One region of the Bacillus sp. GW823-FHT06A11 genome, then DNA from elsewhere that is predicted to be linked to it. Evidence: riboswitches for the same ligand, from Rfam matches in the RefSeq annotation. Region 1 holds a riboswitch; each other region holds the start of a gene.
The links. A riboswitch is a leader RNA that binds a small molecule or an ion and turns the genes downstream of it on or off. The one in region 1 is predicted to bind S-adenosylmethionine.
Positions count from the first base shown of each region.

Region 2: it holds a riboswitch for S-adenosylmethionine, as region 1 does, so the genes downstream of both, AC1Q8L_RS25230 (cyclase family protein) here and AC1Q8L_RS27855 (peptide ABC transporter substrate-binding protein) in region 1, are expected to answer to the same signal.
Region 3: it holds a riboswitch for S-adenosylmethionine, as region 1 does, so the genes downstream of both, AC1Q8L_RS15170 (ECF-type riboflavin transporter substrate-binding protein) here and AC1Q8L_RS27855 (peptide ABC transporter substrate-binding protein) in region 1, are expected to answer to the same signal.

Region 1 covers NZ_JBXAHS010000010.1:34,657-41,236, forward strand. Annotated here, with positions in the region: gene AC1Q8L_RS27855 (peptide ABC transporter substrate-binding protein) at 317-1,957, opposite strand; SAM riboswitch class I at 2,090-2,194, opposite strand; gene AC1Q8L_RS27860 (aldo/keto reductase) at 2,347-3,180, opposite strand; gene proC (pyrroline-5-carboxylate reductase) at 3,182-3,985, opposite strand; gene pnuC (nicotinamide riboside transporter PnuC) at 4,172-4,822, shown strand; gene AC1Q8L_RS27875 (GRP family sugar transporter) at 4,890-5,741, opposite strand; gene modB (molybdate ABC transporter permease subunit) at 6,042-6,580, opposite strand, start outside.
Region 2 covers NZ_JBXAHS010000007.1:74,987-81,566, forward strand. Annotated here, with positions in the region: gene AC1Q8L_RS25205 (hypothetical protein) at 1-311, shown strand, start outside; gene AC1Q8L_RS25210 (LSm family protein) at 473-1,141, shown strand; gene AC1Q8L_RS25215 (hypothetical protein) at 1,381-2,646, shown strand; gene AC1Q8L_RS25220 (ATP-binding protein) at 2,784-4,010, shown strand; gene AC1Q8L_RS25225 (hypothetical protein) at 4,240-4,620, shown strand; gene AC1Q8L_RS25230 (cyclase family protein) at 4,649-5,281, opposite strand; SAM riboswitch class I at 5,367-5,479, opposite strand; gene AC1Q8L_RS25235 (PRK06851 family protein) at 5,629-6,580, shown strand, end outside.
Region 3 covers NZ_JBXAHS010000003.1:200,882-207,461, reverse strand. Annotated here, with positions in the region: gene AC1Q8L_RS15175 (ABC transporter ATP-binding protein) at 1-1,142, opposite strand, end outside; gene AC1Q8L_RS15170 (ECF-type riboflavin transporter substrate-binding protein) at 1,153-1,701, opposite strand; SAM riboswitch class I at 1,841-1,956, opposite strand; gene AC1Q8L_RS15165 (aspartate/glutamate racemase family protein) at 2,110-2,790, shown strand; gene AC1Q8L_RS15160 (macrolide family glycosyltransferase) at 2,882-4,069, opposite strand; gene lepB (signal peptidase I) at 4,328-4,858, opposite strand; gene AC1Q8L_RS15150 (peptidoglycan D,D-transpeptidase FtsI family protein) at 4,935-6,580, opposite strand, start outside.

The DNA of each region.
Region 1 (6,580 bases):
TATTTGTTTATAGGTAATCAGGTGTTCTATATGTATATACATGTCGAGCTATAATCTATCGTTATATGTTTCAACTTAGTAGACATTATATTTTGATGGTGAAATATTTTGTTTCTTTGATTATTTAGAATATTAACACTGGAAAGAACTATATGTCAATAATAAAAATAGAATGTTAATTTCTTGGAATAATATATTAAAAAAGTAGATTCTCTTGTGTGAGAGAACCTGCTTTTAATATATTTTGCTAAAAAAACAATTGGTGTGGGCTAATAATAAGTGGGGATGAAGAACCCCCACTTATTACGGTTTTACTTTATTTTTCAATTTTTGCCCACTTGAAGTTTAATTGACCCGCAAAGTCTACTTGCACAATTCCTTTCACATAAGAACGTTCTAAATAAGATTCGCCTTTTTGGTAAAGAGGAGCGATAACAGAGTCTTTAAATAATATTTTCTCGGATTCTAGTAATGCTTCCCAGCGAGCTTTTTCATCACCAGCTAAAGTTGTTTTCACTTTTGCTATTGTTTCATCGAATTCCTTATTAGAGTAATGATCTAAGTTATAAGGGTTATTCGTTGTAAATAGCTCAAGGAATGTAATTGGATCCGCAAAGTCAGGGCTCCAGCCGTCAATTCCGATTTCGTAGTCACCTTTTAATAAAAGCGAAACTTGTTGCTTACGCGGTTGCGGTTTTATATTTACTGTTAATCCATCTAGATTCTTTTCTAGTTGCCCTTTTAAGAATTCACCAGTTTTCTTATCAAGGTCAGCATCACTCGTTAATAATTCTAATGTTATCTTTTCAGAACCAAGCTCTTGTTTAGCTTTTTTCCATAATTCTTGTGCAGATTTTGTATCAACTTTTGTTAAATCGCCGTTTACAGTACGGAAGTCTTTTCCTTCAGGTCCTTTTGCAAAGTTTTTTGGAACGAGACCAAATGTTGGTGTAGAGCCATCATTTAATAACGTATTTACAAAGGATTTTCTATCAATTGTTTGATCGATTGCTTGGCGTGCAGAAACGTTTTGAAGTACTTTGTTGTGTTGATTCATGCGTAAAAATTGTACGCCTACATTTGGACGTTCTTTAAAGTTAGCATCTTTTTTATATTTATCAACGAAGTCAGATGTTAGTTTTATACGATCTAATTGTTTTGACTCGAATAAATTTACTTCTGTTGATTTTTCTTTTACGACGTTAAAATTGATTTCTTCTAGTTTGACAGTATCTTTATCCCAATAAGTAGGGTTCTTCTTAAATTTAAAGCTTTGTTCGTGCTTCCAATCGCTTAGTGTAAAAGCTCCATTGTACAAGATTGTATTATCTTCTAAAGCGTACTTATCACCTTGTGCTTTAAAGAATTCCTCGTTAATTGGTAGAAATGTTGGGAACGCTGTTAAGCTAATAAAATACGGAACAGGACGCTCCAATTCTACCTCAAACGTATGGTCATCAACTGCTTTTACACCAAGTTGGTCGGCTGGAAGTTCTTTGTTGTTAATTTTTGTTGCATTTTTAATATCAAAGAATAGAAATGCATATTCAGAGGCTGTTGCTGGATCTACGGCACGTTGCCAAGCGAACACAAAATCTTTCGCTGTAACAGGAGTGCCGTTTGACCATTTTGAATCTCGCAAATGGAATGTGTATTTCGTTTTATCGCCACTTACTTCATGAGATTTTGCAACACCAGGAACAGGTTTGTTACCTTCACCAAGATTATACAAACCTTCAAATACGTTTCTCATTACTTGACCAGAATCAGTATCTGTAGCACGAGCCGTATCCATTGTTCGTATTTCAGTAGGTGAAGATAAGTTTAAAACCTGTTTACTAGGTGCCTCGTCTTTTGCATTTGCTCCGCTTGCTTCGTTTTTATAACTACCGCAACCAGTTAATAAAATACTTACTCCTACAACTGATGCAATACCGGGTACAAACTTCTTTTTCATTTGATTTTCCTCCTAAATAATTAAGTTTGGATGATGATGAGGGAAATGAAAAATAAAAAATCCCTCTTTTCATATTGAGAAAGAGGGATTTTTACGTACAAGTTATGCACCCGTATATAAACGAAGTCCCTCATTCTATCTTTCAAGCATAAAGCTTGCAGGAAGTGGCACAGTATTCAAAATGAACCTGCTGCCGAGGTTTCAAAGGGCCAGTCCCTCCACCTCTCTTGATACAATGAGTAAACGAATAAATTTTATTAATTTTTGTGTTTCTTTGATAATTCAAAATCTTACACCTTGAATAATGAAGTGTCAACCAAATGGAATATAGTTTAAATTTTCAGTTTTCTTAAACAGAAAAACCACTGCATATGGCAGTGGTTTTTCTACTAGAAGTTAAAGTTATCTGGATCTGGACCAACGCGACGATCTTCATTTAAAGCTTGAATTGCTTTCATATCATCAGCACTTAATTCAAAGTCGAAGATGTTTGCATTTTCAATAATGCGATGTTCTTTAATTGATTTAGGGATTGTTACAACTTCGTTTTGTAAATCCCAGCGTAAAATAATTTGCGCAGTTGATTTATTATATTTTGTCGCAATTTCTTGTAACGTTGGATTATCTAGTAGTTGTCCTTGCATTAATGGTGACCAAGCTTCAAGCTGGATAGTATGTTCTTTACAGAATGCATGTAGCTCTTCTTGTGCTAAACGTGGGTGGTATTCCACTTGGTTGACCATTGGCTTAATTTCAGCAATTTCAAATACGTCTTGTAAGTGGTGAATGTGGAAATTACTCACGCCGATAGCGCGAACACGGCCATCTTTATAAAGTTTTTCTAATGCTTTCCATGATTCAGTATATTTCCCTTTTACAGGCCAATGTACTAAATATAAATCTAAATATTCTAGACCTAATTTCTCTAATGTAGTTTCAAATGCTTGAAGTGTTGTTTCATATCCTTGATCGCTATTCCATACTTTTGAGGTAATAAATAATTCTTCACGTGAAACACCGGATTCACGAATCGCTTGTCCAACGCCTTCTTCATTTTGATAGATTGCTGCAGTATCGATGCTGCGGTAGCCATTTTTAATTGCTGCTTTTACAGAATCAATTACTTCTGAACCATCTTCTACTTTAAAAACACCTAAACCAAACCAAGGCATTTTTACACCGTTATGTAATGTTGTATAGTCTTTTAAACTTGTTAAAATCATATTATTTCCCCCTAGCTTTTTTGTTTGTTGCTTCTACTGCTTTTTGAATTGCCTCTGAAAAATTATATTCGTATAAAGTTTTGAGACCCTCAGCTGTGGAACCACCTGGCGTTGTTACTTGTTCGCGGAGGTTAGCTGGATTTTGCGTTTGCTCGAGCATAGAAGCAGAGCCAGAAATCATTTGAATGACAAGATGTTTTGCGGTTTCTTCATCGACTCCATAACTTTTTGTTGCTTCAATTAAGCTTTCAGCAAAGTAATAAAGGAAGGCTGGTGCACTTCCAGTAACTGCAGTAAGCTGATGAACTTCTTCCTCAGTACAAAGTTGCGAAGTACCAATACCTCTTAAAAGCAGTTGCAGGGTTTCTTGATGCATCTCGGTTACTGATTGTCCCGTTGTATATAAGGAGATAGACTTTCCAATTTCAGCAGCTGTATTAGGCATAATCCAAGCAACAGGTGTGCCTTTTGGGAGTCTAGCTTCTAAATAAGATGGTCCAATGCCAGCTGCTACTGTTACGACAAGTTGATTTGATATTAACGGAGATAGCTCAGCTAATAATTCTTCATGAGCAGAAGGTGGCATTGCTAAAACAACCGTATCAACAGATGTAATATGCTGCTTCCAATCCGTTGTAATAGACACATTATATCGCCTTTGTAATTGTTCTAACTTTTCTACGTTGCTTCGGTTAGAGATGATAATTTCTTCGATGTACTCTTTGCTTGTTTTAAGTAATCCGGAAAATATAGCTTCTGCCATACGACCAGCACCAATAAATAAAATTCGATGTTTGTTAGGCATATCCTTTATTCCTTTCTAGTAGAGATATGTTATAAAAACGATATCATCTTTAAGAGAATTTTGTAAAAAGAAAAGACTTACCGTAGATGGAATAGATAATGAGAAGGTGGAAATTCGTGGTAAAGGAAAGGGCTATTCCTTATACTGGTGATAGGGAATTTATTACACATCTGGGGAGAGATAAATATGGTTAGAAGTCCACTTTTTTTACTTGTTTCTAGTATTATTTGTGTATTAGTTGGATTGTATATTCAATCGAGTTATATTGAAATTTTCGCATCAATTATGGGGATCATTAATGTTTGGTTATTAGCGAGAGAAAAAGTATCCAACTTTTTATTTGGCATGATTACTGTTGCGGTATTTTTATACATTTTTATTACACAAGGTTTATATGCAATGGCAGTATTAGCCGCTTTTCAATTTATATTTAATGTATATGGTTGGTATTATTGGATTGCACGAAGTGGGGAGGGAGAGGTAAAAGCAACAGTTCGTTTAGATTTGAAAGGGTGGACTTTTTATATAAGTTTTATTTTAGTTGCTTGGATTGGTTGGGGTTATTATCAAGTCCGTTATTTAGAGTCAACAAGTCCATATTTAGACGCTTTAAATGCCGTATTGGGACTAGTGGCTCAATTTATGTTAAGTCGAAAAATATTAGAAAACTGGCATTTATGGATTTTATATAACGTAGTTAGCATTGTAATTTATATTTCTACTGGTTTATACGTCATGCTAATATTAGCTATTATTAATCTCTTTATATGTGTAGCTGGTTTGCTAGAGTGGAAGAGCAATTATAAGGGGCAAGAACATACAAATAATTATATCTAGAAAATAATTAGAATTAAAAAACCCCTGAAGCACATATGCTTCAGGGGTTTACTAATAGAATATAAGATTATGCTTTTGTCATACCAAGTAATACAGCGCCGCCTATAATTAAAACACTACCTAGTGCAATAAAGATCAATTGACGTTTTGTTTTCTTTTCACCTAAGAATACAATCGCACCGAATGTTGAGATAACGATTCCAGTTTGAGATAATGGGAAGCTTGTTGCTACTCCAACACGTGGTAATGAAAGAAGTAAGAATAAGTTTCCAGTTCCCCATAGTAAACCAGATAAAGCATTACGGATTGCATATTTGTTAAATGGTTTATGTTTAGATGTCAGTACAACCGCACCAACAAACATACCAACTGCTTGTGGTAAAATAGCAGACCAACCATCGATATTATACCAACGAATAATAATTACATATACAAGATAGCCGAAAGTAGAAACAATTAAAGTAAGAAGTCCTTTTTTCAATTGTCCTGGTGGCTGAGCATTTTCTTTATCATCTAGTGATGTGAATACAACACCAACTACGATTAATAGGATTGCAATCGTTCCCAGAATAATCGTTGTAGTAGTAGTCCACTCACGGAAAGCGATAACCCCAAAGATAGAAGTTGCAACAAGTTGCATACCAGTAGAAATTGTTACGGTAGTTGAAACACCTAGTTTTTCAACTGTTTTTAATTGGTTTACTTGTCCTAAAGCCCAGAATAAACCTGAAATAAACCCAACAATTAAGACTGTCATTGTTAAAGCTGGTTGAGTAAATACATACATAATTGTTGCGAAGAATAGAGCACCGATTGTCATACCTACCGTTTGGCTATATGCACCACCGCCCATTTTTACGCTTACTAATAAGATGTTTCCCCATGCAATTGCAGGAAGAAGCGCTAATAAAATGTCCATTACAAGACTCCCTTCGGTTTGCTATACCAATATAGTTACATATCGTTCTAACGATCGGTAATGCCCCACTAATAGAGTAGAAGATTACCGATCGCTAAAACAGGATGAAGAATTCACGATATAAATGCGTTTTCATTTCTTCATTTTTTGAAACACCTCCATATAATAACAGGAAATTGCCTATTTTAGAAAGTGAATTCAAATAAAATGTATATTTAAATAAGAGGTAAAATTCAGTTATTTCCCGGTGGTATATTTTATTTCCTAAGAAATAAAGAAGCAGCTTCCAAAAAAGCTGCTTTAAGGGTTAGTAATTCTTTTGTTAATAAGCTGAATACATAGCAGAAATAGGAGTGACATACTAATAGTGATAACCACAAGTGTCCAGGCGAGTTGCATATTACTTGCGTCAATGGCCATGTAAATTGCAGTCGGGATTGTCTGTGTTTTACCAGGGATATTCCCGGCAAACATGAGTGTAGCACCAAACTCACCGAGCGCGCGGACAAAGCTCAAAATCATCCCGCTTAGTAATGCAGGAAATGCGAGCGGAAGTGTAACGTGCAGAAAAACTTGATATTCACTTGCGCCAAGGTCACGAGCACTTTCTTCAATTTGTACATTTGCGATAGAAAATCCCGTTTTCGCTGATTGGTACATAAGCGGAAATGCAACAACTGTAGAAGCGATGATCGCAGCGGTAGATGTGAACATAATAGACTGCTGAAATAATGATTCAACCCACCTTCCGATCGGGCTGTTGTTTCCAAAGATGATAATGAGAAAGAAGCCGATAACAGTTGGTGGAAGTACCATTGGTAATAAAAATATGGTTTCTA
Region 2 (6,580 bases), on a different contig from region 1:
GTGAATTAGTATATTACCAATTGAAACATGTGAAGAGTCTAGTTAAGAAAGTGAAAGAAAGTAAATGTGGCGATGGCTATGTTTCATGTTTCTGCTCTGATGATGATACTTTCGTCGATGTATTACGTGACTTGAAGTATAAGTGGGTAAAGATTAACCGTGGCGGCCCAGAGTGTGTAGAAGGCCTATTAAGTGAAGTGCATGAAGAATGTATTACGCTAGTAAACGGTGATGAAGTTATTTATATCATTAATTATCATATTAAGAGTGTGAGTCAAGTAGTGAAATGTAAAAAGAATGAAGATGAATAATGTTTAATAAATAAGAGGGGCATTATGAGGGAAAGAGAAGAACAATTTCTTATTTCGATAGTATGAAAAGGAATTACTTACTATTAAGACAGAACATTGCCCTGATTATTTTTTTGAAAAGGAAGATAGGGAAGCTGAAATTCATAGGAAGGAGGATATAGATGAATGAGTTAAACAAAAGTATTGGGGAAAATATATATGTTAAATTAATCGGTGAAAAAAGGTTTAAAGGTATATTAATAGACGTAGGAAATGACATTATTGTTCTTTACAATGGACAAGACTATGTATATATATCTTTATATCATGTACAATACTATAAATTTTTAAGACCACATGACGAAGACATACTAAAACCAGATGTTGATTCTGTAATTAAGAGGGAATCCCCTTCAATTTCTTTGAGAAAAGTATTAAGTACTTCTAAAGGGATTTTTACAGAAGTTTATGTAGCAGGAAATGCTCCAATACATGGTTATGTTACAAGTGTGATGAACGACTATATTGTTTTTTATAGTCCGGTTTATAAAACGGTATATATATCTTTAAAACATTTAAAATGGTTAATTCCGTATAAAGAAAACCAAGTACCGTATGCCCTCAATAAAAATGAACTCCCCGTAAATCCGTTAAATATTACATTAGCTAGAACATTTGAAGAACAGCTTATTAAAATGACTGGGAAAATTATGGTGTTTGATTTAGGTGAGGAGTCCAATAAAATTGGAAAAATGGCGAAAATTGATGAAGGTCATATTGAAATATCAAAAGCACGTGATGCAAAAATGTATGTGAATATTCAACATGTAAAATCCGTCCATTGTCCGTAGATTAGTTGGAAGGGCTGACTTTTTCTTTTATATGCAGAAGAAAAGGTCGAGCCTATTTGTTTTAGTTTAATTTGAAGATGAGGGGAAAAATGAATTGAATATAAACATAGTATAGTGTGATTTTTTAAAAGGTAACTTTACACTAACTTATAAAAATTGTGTACGAGCTATCTTTTTATGTATTCAATTTATTTTTTGAGGAGGAGCTGCTCAACTAATTTATTAAAGGGGTTTTGTTTGTGGAGCAGTTTCCGAATTCGTTATCAATTACATTGCTTGGTAGTGCTGGTGGAGCAGCAAAAGCAGTTTTAGCAATTTTAAATCAAGCGATAGCAAATGAAAAAGATCCAATTTATGAAGTATTAAAGAATGCCAAATTTCATTTGGTGGATATAAAACAAAAAGATAGGACTTATTATGATGAGTTGTTTTCGAATTTGAAAAGTCAATTATATTTATATGAAATAAACCTTCAAAATGTAGTGGAATTTAAACAACATTTAAAAGAAAAAAGAACGAGTGTTGTGATTGATGTTTCAGGGGCAGATACAATTAGAGTATTAAGCTGCTGTAATGAACTAGGAATTTGTTATATTAACTCAGCCTTGGAAAATGAGGCAGTAGATCAGGACGATAGCTTAATCGGCTTTCAGCTTACGGAAAGATATACAAGGTTTGAGAAGGAGAAAGAGAAATTTACAAATACAAAAGCGATTATAGGTTCAGGTATGAATCCAGGTGTTGTTCAATGGATGGTTGTTGAGCTTATGAAGGAACGACCAAGTGAAAGGCCAAGAGCATGTTATATTGTAGAACATGACACATCGTTTTTGAATGATACAGCACTTATAAAGCCACATACACTTTATGCTTCATGGGCAGTAGAGCGATTTTTAGATGAAGCAATCTGGAGTTATCCGATGTATATGAGTCATCATCGTCCTCTTTACTTTTATGAAGATGTATATGCTTCAGAGTATAAAGTGAAGTTAGGAGAAAAAGAATTCTATGGTTGTTTAATGCCACATGAGGAAGTATTAATTTTAGGGAAAAACTTTAATATGGAAGTTGGTTTTCTTTACCGAATTAATGAGTATACAACAAATATAATTAGACAGAACTTAGATCAAGTAGAAGATTTATGGAACTGGAATCGTAAAGTGTTTAATCCAGCGGAAGAAGAGGTTGCTGGAGAGGACTTGGTCGGTGTGTTACTCGTTTATGAAAATAGTGAGACATATATGTATAATGTGATGAATAGTAGCCAAGTTTTTCGTAAATATAAAACGAATGCAACGTATTTTCAAGTAGGGTGCGGGATTTATGCGGGCTTGTCCAGTTTACTTTTAGATCAATTTGAACAAGGTGCTTATTATGTTGAGGAGTTGTTATTAAATACAGAAAGTAAGTACGGTGAGTATTTAAATTTATATATGAAGGATTTTGTAATAGGGCATAATAATTTTACGGATGGATTGTTACATGACAGGGTAAGATGGATGTAAGTTGTTACCAAAAGGAAGGAGAGATCTCCTTCCTTTCATTATTATAAGGTTAAATATTGCCCTGAAAGCAATTTCATACTTATACTTTAAGGAGATAACAATGAAAGTTTTTTGTATCGATCAAGGGGAGTTTTTATATGAATAAATACAAGAGCTTGATTTATGAAGAAAGAAGAGCCTTAAAGGTATTTATATTATTATTTTATATTATATTCTTTTTATATGACGCTATATATTATTTTGTATATCCTGCTATGAATATTAGTGGAACAGCGGTAGGTTGGCCAGAAGGTAGTCTTGGGATAGGTGTGCCTATATTTGTAATAGCATTATTTCCTATTTCTATATATCTTCAAAAAAGAGGGTATGTATATTCTGTAAAATATTTATTTTTATTTGGGTACATGTTTATCAATCTTGTGAATAATTTAATGATTTATTTGCGAACGGATAGACCTTTTGAACATGGTAGTATGGTAGAAATGTTATTAATTTTATTTGCCCCAGTTTTCGTGAATAGAAAATACTTTTATTTAGTGTCCTTTAGTGTAATTGGAAAGTACGTATTTTTCACATTGCTATTACAAGATTTAAAAGTGGTAATTCCACTTGTTTTATGTATATTCTATTTCATTATTTCACATTCTTTATTAAAACGATTTCAATCTTATGTAAGAACAGTGGTTGAAATGATGAACAATATGAAAGAGACGGAAAATTTAGCTGTGATTGGGACTATGTCTACAACAATTGCCCATGAAATTCGAAATCCGCTAACAGCGTTAAAAGGGTTTACGCAAATGCAAAAAGAAAGAAATCCAACTGATACGATGAGCTACGACATTATGCTACAAGAAATTGAAAGGGTTAATGGATTTGTTAGTGAATTGATGTTGTTAGGAAAACCAAAGCCAACAAATTATGAAAGGTGTAATATACGAGACATCCTTCTATATGTTGTGCATCTAATGGAAAGTTATGCAACGCAATATAGAGTTAAATGTCATTTACAAGTAGATGGGAATTTACCGGCTATAAACGGTGATGACAAGCAATTAAAACAAGTGTTATTAAATATCATTAAAAATGGAATAGAATCAATGCCAGAGGGTGGAGAAATTCATATTCGTGCATATCAAAAAACGCAAGGACATTTGTGTATTTCTGTTGAAGACCAAGGATTTGGTATAGAGAATGAGAAGTTAGAAAAAATCGGCAAGGCGTTTTACACAACAAAGGAGACTGGCACAGGACTTGGGTTAATGATTACATATAAAATTATTAAGGAACATCAAGGGAGTATCACGATCCAAAGTAGTCTAGGAGTAGGAACGAAAGTAGAAATTTTTCTGCCGACCGTTTAATGTATTGGGAGAAAAGATTTTTCAGAAAAGTGTTCTTGTTGTGTAAATATAAACATTTTATAAAATGTTTCAAGAAGGGTTTTTTTTATAAAATACTTCGTTTATAATGGAGGAAAATATCGACATGAGATTGATTGCTCATGTAACGGTTCAGTAGTGTTATGAAAAGATAAGAAGGGGTGCACGCGCATCCTTTTTTCTATGCAGATATTATGAAAGAGGTGGTATGATGGAATTAACATTAAATTCGACTGTATGTTTACACACGATTCAATTTCGAAAAGAGCAAAAGAATTATATTGTAAAAGATACAATTACAGGAGAAAAATATGAAATGCCGCCACTTTGGATTGATGCATTGGCAATGATGCGTGACGGTTTTTTATTGGGAGAAATTGAGGAGAAATTAAAAGAAGAGTATCCATCCGAAGAAGTGAATATGTTAGCATTCACGAGGCAACTGTTAGAACTAGAACTTGTTGAAATGGTAGATGGAGAAGAGATAGCTTGCACAAAGAAGAAAGAGATAGATTGTTTAGCTTGGGTGCGTCCTCGTGTGGAACAATTCTTTCTTAATTTAAATAGAAAATATAGAAGCAAAGACCAATAGTGGCCTTTGCTTTTTTTATAGGCTGTGTTTAAAAAATAACAGCAAATGCTCTTGCGAAAGCACCGTCACTATTTTTAATTTTTAAAGGTGCTGCTGAGAAAAAGAAACGTTTTGTTTCGATAGCATCTAGATTTGTTAAGTTTTCAATTAAGTAAATATTATTCCCTAGTAATATGTGATGAATCGGTGATGTTTCTGTTGTGACTTCATCAGGAGAAATGAAATCTAAACCGATAGATTTTACTTTTAATCGCACTAGTTCTTTAGCTAATTCTTCAGAAAGATAAAATGCTTCCTTCTCATAAGCCTCTGTATTCCATTTTGTGGATAGATTAGAATGAAAAATAACAATATCACCTTCTTTTATGTCAGTATTATGCAATACTGCCTTAGGTAATTTTCGCTCTTGAATATGTGTTACATCTATAAGAACAGCTTCACCTACAAATTGATCCAGCGGTAATTGATCGATGGTCGTTGCGCCTGAAATAAAATGCGCAGGAGCATCACAATGCGTGCCAACATGAACGACAGAATGAAAATCTGTAACTTGATAGCCTGATTCTTCAACACTTGTAACAGCTTCTAGTTGTATTTTAGGTGTTCCAGGAAATTGAGACATATTATTTTCAAATGTTTGCGATAGATCAATTACTTTCATTTTACATACCTCCAATATATGTTTTTCAAATAATAAAAAGCTCATCCTTCAGTATCAAGAAAGATGAGCTTTACATGCTAGTTGAGTTTTATCTTCCAAAATGCAATGCATTTTGCAGGAATTAGCACCTATTCAGTTTGTATAAACTGAGGTTGCTGGGCTTCAAAGGGCCGGTCCCTCTGCCTCTCTTGATAAAGAAGTATTCAGTTTTTAAAATCGGAATTTTCCGATAGTTAAATTGTAATTCATTTCCTTTTTTCGTGCAATACAAAATAGGTATTCACCCAAATAAAGCTGCTCGCATATTGTAGCTTATGTAAATAGAATGCTGCGAAGGAGTGAGTGCAGTGACAGGAAATGTATTAAATTATTATGCTGGTGGTAATACAGCTAGGGGATTTCACAATTTATACGAAGAGAATTTAAAAGGATTAGACAGATTATTTATCTTAAAGGGTGGCCCAGGAACGGGAAAATCTTCTTTAATAAAGGCAATAGGTCGTGAATGGATTGAAAAAGGATATGATATTGAATTTTTACATTGTTCTTCTGATAATAAATCGGTTGATGGTGTAATTATCCCAAAATTAAAAGTAGGAATTGTTGATGGGACATCGCCGCATGTTATTGAGCCAAAAATGCCAGGAGTTGTTGAAGAGTATATAAATTTAGGAATTGCTTGGGACTCAGATAAACTAAGAAAGCAGAAGTTAGAAATTGAAAGATTTGTTTCAGAAGCAAGCAAAGCTTTTCAGTCTGCTTACGTACGTTTTAAAGAGGCATTGGTTATACATGATGAGTGGGAGAAGATATATATTGATAATATAGATTTTAATAAAGCAAATGAACTAACCAATCAGCTAATCCAGAAATTATTTGCAGATAAAAGCGGGAGACAATCGCTTGTAAAACATCGTTTTTTAGGAGCTGCTACACCGAAAGGAGCAGTTGATTTTGTTCCTAATTTAACAGAAGGGTTACCACATCGTTATTTTATAAAAGGGCGCCCAGGCTCTGGAAAATCAACGATGCTCAAAAAGTTAGCTAAGGCAGCTGAAGAAAAAGGGTTTGAAGTTGAAGTATATCATTGCGGATTTGACCCGAATAGTCTTGATATGGTTATCGTAAGAGAATTAGGATTTGCAATTTTTGATAGCACCGCACCACATGAATATTTTCCAAGTCGCGAGGGTGATGAAATTATTGATATGTATGCCCTTATTGTTACGCCAGGGACGGATGAGAAATATGCGAAGGAAATTCGTGATGTCTCCATTCAATATAAAGCAAAAATGAATG
Region 3 (6,580 bases), on a different contig from region 1:
TGCATCACGTAAGATATGATTTCCCCACGTTTACGAATAGACCAAGAACTAATATCTTCACCTTTTAACAAGATTTTCCCATTTTTCATTTTGTTTATGCCTATAAGACTATGAGCTAATGTTGATTTCCCTGCTCCATTATGCCCTAACAGTGCCACAATTTCTCCTTCATATATTGAAAGGTTTACATTTTCTAATACTTTTTGTTTATTAGAGTATGAAAATGATAAATTCTCCACTTTAAGTAATTCCTTGTTTTTAGTATTCCCTTTTAATATGACTTGTTTCTCCATCCACTCTTTTATAACGTTGCTTACCTTTTCTTTTTGAAGGTTTTCCATTGGATATATTACGTCATTATTACTATCAAAATGTAATCTCTTTAATGCTTCGATGTAAATAGGCTCTCTTAAGCCGATACGTGGTAATATATTTGACGCTAAGATTTCTTTTGGTGTTCCTATCGCAATGACTTTACCTTCATCAATTAATATAACTTTGTCTAAATCCAGGTTTAAAATTTCTTCTATTCTATGTTCAATAATAACAATCGTTTTATTATATTGTTCATGTATATCTTTCATAAGTTTTATCGTATGTAAGGCACTTAGTGGATCTAAATTAGCTAACGGTTCATCGAACAATAATATATCCGCATTTGTTGTTAATAAACCCGCTAGAGAAACTGTTTGCTTTTGACCTCCTGATAATTCATGTGGACTTTGTTTATGAAACGTATGCATCTTCACCTTTCTTAATGAGTCCGAAACAATCTTTTTCATGTCATCTTGCTTTACACATTCATTTTCTAAATAAAAAGCTACATCTTCTTCTACTGTCAGACCAATAAATTGAGCATCTTGATCTTGCAAAATTGTTCCTACCTGCTTACTTTGTTCAAAAATACTTCCTTCCCTCGGGTCTTTACCGGCAATTAAAACGTTACCTGTACTAGTCCCTTCGTAAGAAAATGGGATTAGCCCATTTATACAATGAGCTAATGTCGACTTTCCTGAACCACTTCGTCCAGCAATTAGTACTTTTTCCCCAGGGTATATATGAAAGGTAATATCACTTAAAGTAGGCTGCGCAGCATGCCCATATTGAACGGTGAATTGTTCAAACGAAATAATTGGTTTCATGTTAACATCCCTACTTTTCAATTTTTAAATGTGTATGTTTCTTATTAGATTTTGCCAAGCCAATTGTAAGTGGCAATCCAACTACTAAGAAAACGATAACATCGGAAATTGTTGCTCCTAATACTTGGATAACAATTTTGTCAAATGGTTCTCCCATCACAATAATATCGAATGCCCCAGCAAATATAATAGCAATGACAATACCAACTAATCCAGTAATTGCTAAATAAGAAATATGCCCCTTGTTAAACGACCCGTTTTTCACACTAAAACCAACTCTTTTTTGAATAAGACCCATCGAAAAACCAATAATCCCTGAACTAATAACCCAGCCCCACCAAATCCCCCATCCAGCAATCGTATCTGTTACGGTATGACCGATAAGTCCGATTAACAGTCCTACCACTGGACCAAATAATGCTCCAAAAACAGTTAATATAGCTAATGCTGGTTTAATAAATGTATTCGGTGCAATAGAAAATCCCCAAAGTCCTAATATCCCGTATAATGCTGCTCCAATACCGATTGCTACTACTAACTTTGTTGATAATTTGTTCATGACAATTCCCCTCTCATATTAGTCAACTTTTATTACTCTATATTTAATTTAAAAATGAATTATGCATCGACACTCCCTTTCTATACAACAAAAAATGACCTCTTACATAAGAGGTCATTTTCTTTCACGTTCAAGAATCCTCTTATCTTTCAAAAAACACATCGTGTCCTCTGCGGAATTAGCACCTTCCTATAAAATTGCATAGGGGTTGCTGAGGTTTCTTAGGGCCGTTCCCTCCACCTCTCTGGATAAGTATTAATTTGTAATTCGTATTATGGCACTAAAGAATGTAAATTTCAACACTTTTCTTACTATTTTTATTTTTTATTAAATAGCGCATTTAAATCATTGTATTCTTATCGGAATTATGAAATAATAAATTCAAAATCGTTTCGGGAGGAATGCATTATGAAAGTTATTGGTTTGATTGGAGGATTAAGTTGGGAATCTACATCATTATACTATAAACATATTAATACACTTACACTCTCTCAATACGATCAAAATGCGAAGCTAATTTTATATAGTATGGACTTTGGTGAAGTAACTACTTTATTACAAAACCATCAATATGAAGAAGTGAAAAATGAACTAGTTACAGTTGCAAAGAAAGTTGAAAAATCTGGGGCTGAATGTTTATTAATGTGTTCAAATACTGTACATCTATTTGCCGAGGAGGTAGAACAAGCAATATCTATCCCGCTTCTTCACATTGGTGATGTAAGTGCTAAAGAAATGGTAGAACAAAATATAAAACGTATCGGACTATTAGGAACAAAACAAACGATGGAGCAAGATTTCTATAAATCACGATTAGCGAAATATAACATTGAGACAATTATCCCCAATGACGAGGAAAGAACTTTTATCCACCATGTCATATTAGATGAATTAAGTAGAGGGATCATTTCAGAAACATCTAAAGAAGAGTTATTACAAATTACAAAATCATTAATTCAAAATGGTGCTGAAGGTATATTATTAGGCTGCACTGAAATACCTTTACTCATCTCCCAAAATGATCTCACTGTTCCCGTTTTTGATACTACTTTTTTACATGCAAATACTGCTGTGCAATTTGCTGGATAAGAATATACAAGCATAAAGGTGAGAACCTCTATGCTTGTATACAGTTACGACTATTTATCCCGCTATTTATGGGCAGTAAAACCTCTACCGATTAAAGTTTTACTTTATTTAAAAGAGATTCAATAACTGCAATTGCTTCTTTTGAACCACCACATTCTAAAAAGCTATCATTAAGTTTTCTTATACCATGTTTATACTTTTCATTTGAAAGAACATCTGTTACGGCCTCTTTTAAAGTGTGCACATTAACATGTTCTTTCAATAGTCTATGTGCCGCTTCAAGCTCAGTTAGTCTTTGCGCTATCATAGGCTGGTCTTTATCATGCGGTATTATTACAAATGGGACATTATAATGAATGGCATCGTGTACGCTATTCATACCGCCATGTGTAATAAAAACATCTGCTTCATTTAATATTTCTGATTGAGGTACGTATGGAGCAATTATAAAATTATCTGGTGCTTTCTTAATTTTAGAAATATCATTTCTATCACCAATTGCCATTACAACTATCCCATCAAAATCTGAAAAAGTATCAATACAAGTATTAAAGAATGGTTCGAGTCCTTCAAGCAGTGTTCCCATTGAAATATAAATAACTTTCTTTTCTTTAAGTGATTCCAGTGGAAACTTTATATTTGTTTTACGCTTTGAAATACTCGGTCCAATAAAAATGTTATTTTCCCCGAACGATTCGCTATTAGGTTGGAAATAACAACTTGTGTATACGAGACAAACATCACCCTTATTATTCATAAATTGAAGATTATTCTTTGGTTTTACTCCAAATTTATGTTCCATCTGATTTAGTAATTTTTCAGAGATTTCCTCTGGTTGGAATGGCATATCTGCATTTGGATGAAAAGGTAATGTCTTCAAAAATTCTGGCGGAATTAAAAATATAGGTGAGGACACTACACCTGGAACTTGTAAATACTCCTTTACTAACTCTCCTGCGCCAAATATATCATAAATTACGAAATCAAAATTTATACTTTCACATAATTGTTTCGTAATTTCTAATATATATAAAGAAGTTTGAACATGCACATGAAAGAAAGCATTTAACCCAGATGAGGTTTCAGCATCAATAGAAATCTCTTTTAATAGATCCGGATGAGTATGTACAGTAGCTCCTAAATCTTCAATTCTATCCTTAAAGTTTGCCGTTGTAATATAATGTACATTATCCCCTCGTTCAGTAAAGGCTTTTACTAAATTTAATGTAGGGTTTACATGCCCCTCTGCTGGAAAATTAACTACTAAAATATTTAGCACTTATTTCTCACTCCTTACATTTCATTTTTTTAATTAAGCATACTGTTATTTGTACAAGTAATCTTCCCCTAATAGTCCTAATATGCTTGTTACATTATGTTGATAAATAATTTTCAGTCATCAACATAAAAAAAGCATCTACCTATGTAGATGCCTAACCGTGATAAGGAGTGTTCTGTGAGGTTAGAACAAGCTTTTCTGCTTGTCCTATGCTATCAATATATGATTTATTTTATAAAATGTGAATCGTTAATAGAATTATTTTATCCATTTTATATGATCAAATGGATAAAATACCATTTCTACCTTACCTATTATATTTGACTCATCAATAAGTCCAAGTGTATTCCTACTATCTTTACTATGATTACGATTATCACCTAACACAAATAATTTATGCGTAGGAACTTTTATTTCTCTAAAATTTGAAAAACGATTGGATACTTGTAACATATCTAAATGTATATACGACTCATCACGCTTTTTACCGTTAATATATACCTCATCCTCTTTTAATTGTATATTATCCCCCGATAATCCAATAATTCGTTTCACATAGTAAGTAGGCTCGTCTTCTTTTTTTATGATGACAACATCCCCATGCTGAAAAGACGATAAACAGACGTTTACCTTATTAACAAGTATATAATCTTTTTCATTTAAAGTAGGTTGCATCGAAATTCCTTCTACCATACAAAATAAAAATGACTTATTAATAAAAATAACCCCTATTATAATTAAGATGTAGCTACATATGTTCCTCCAATATTTTAGAATAAACAGCTTCATATATACCTCATTTCTAATCTATTCCCAGATAAAAACGCCTCTAGTTCATATGAATGCTAGAGACGTTTCGTCCATTTTAATTCTCTTTAGAGTTATCTGTTTTTTGCACTTCACCAGTTAATCGCTTATTTTTCAAATCAAAATAAGCATCTAAAACTTCTTTTCCAATATCGGAGTTAATGCCCGATTTATCATTTTCAACCCACGGTACTACAACAGAAAATGCTACTTCTGGATCATCATATGGCGCATATCCAGCTAATGTTAAGTTATAACATTCTCTACGGTCGCCTTTCTCATTTCGCCCAATTTCATTTTCTCCACCATATACAGTTTGTGCGGTCCCTGTTTTACCAGCTGGTTTATATGGTGCTTTTTGGAACGCTCTTACTCCCGTTCCATCTCCGTCTTGAAATACTTTTCTAAATCCTTCTTTTACTTGATTAATATATTCTTGTTTCATATCGATTCTATTTAAAACAACGGGTTCTATTGATTGTACTACTTTACCAACCTCATCTTTTTGAACGGTTTGTTCTCTAATCTCTTGAACAATTTGTGGTTTCATTCGATACCCTCCATTTGCGATAGTCGAAATATATTGTGCAAGCTGAAGTGGTGTATACGTATCATATTGTCCAATAGAATAATCTAATAAGAAACCAGGCTGATTATCTTTTCTTCCAATTTGGCCTGCAGTTTCATTTGGTAAATCAATACCAGTTTGTACGCCTAGTCCAAATTGCCTGAAATAATACCTCATTTTATCAAAATATTCTTGTTTAATATCTAGCGAACTATTTTTTACATAATCCACTCCAGCAATTTTTAATGCTATATTAAACATATAAACGTTTGAAGAAACTTGTAACGCTCTTAGATCGTCTATATCACCAAAATTTTTCCAAGACTTCTTTTCCTTAGTTCCTTTAAACTTCATAGGTGCATCATAAAAATGTGTCCCAGGAGTTATTGCATTTGTTTCAAACCCTGTTAACACTGTCGCACCTTTAACCGTTGATCCAAGCTCATATGAACTTGTCAGCGTGCCTAAAGCATAATCTTCTACTTCCATTTTCCCATCTTTTTCTACAAGCCTTTTCCCAGCCATTGATAATACTTGGCCATTTTTAGGATTCATCATCACTACGAAAGCACGGTCTAACATTGATTCTGATCCTTTATATTGTTTTAATATTTTTTCTATGCTCTCCTCTACTTTTTTTTGCAATTCCATATCTATTGTTAAAGTTAAATTTTTACCGCTTTTTCCTTCCGAAACCGTTTCCGTTCTAATAGTATTTCCTTGTTTATCAGCAATGCTTCTTACTTCTTTTTTTGTACCATGAAGTACATCTTCGTATTGCTGTTCGATATAACTTTTGCCGACCCTATCATTTCGGCTATAATCACGCACTAAATAATAATCTAATCGTTCACGTGGCAATCCTTCATCAGCATTTGAAACGTTACCAAGGACAGAACGGAATAATCCATCATTTACATAGATTCTCTCCCAATCAACTGATGCGTCTACTCCTGGAAGGTTCGCTAAATTTTCACTAATCACCGCATATTCCTGTTCACTAACGTCCTTTTTAATAATTTGAGGTGCCATTTGAAAACCTGAGGTCATTTTACTTTTAATAGCTAACACTTCTATATCTTTAGCCGTTAGTTCTTGAAGATTTTTATCTGTAACGCGTTTCCTTTTTAAATCTT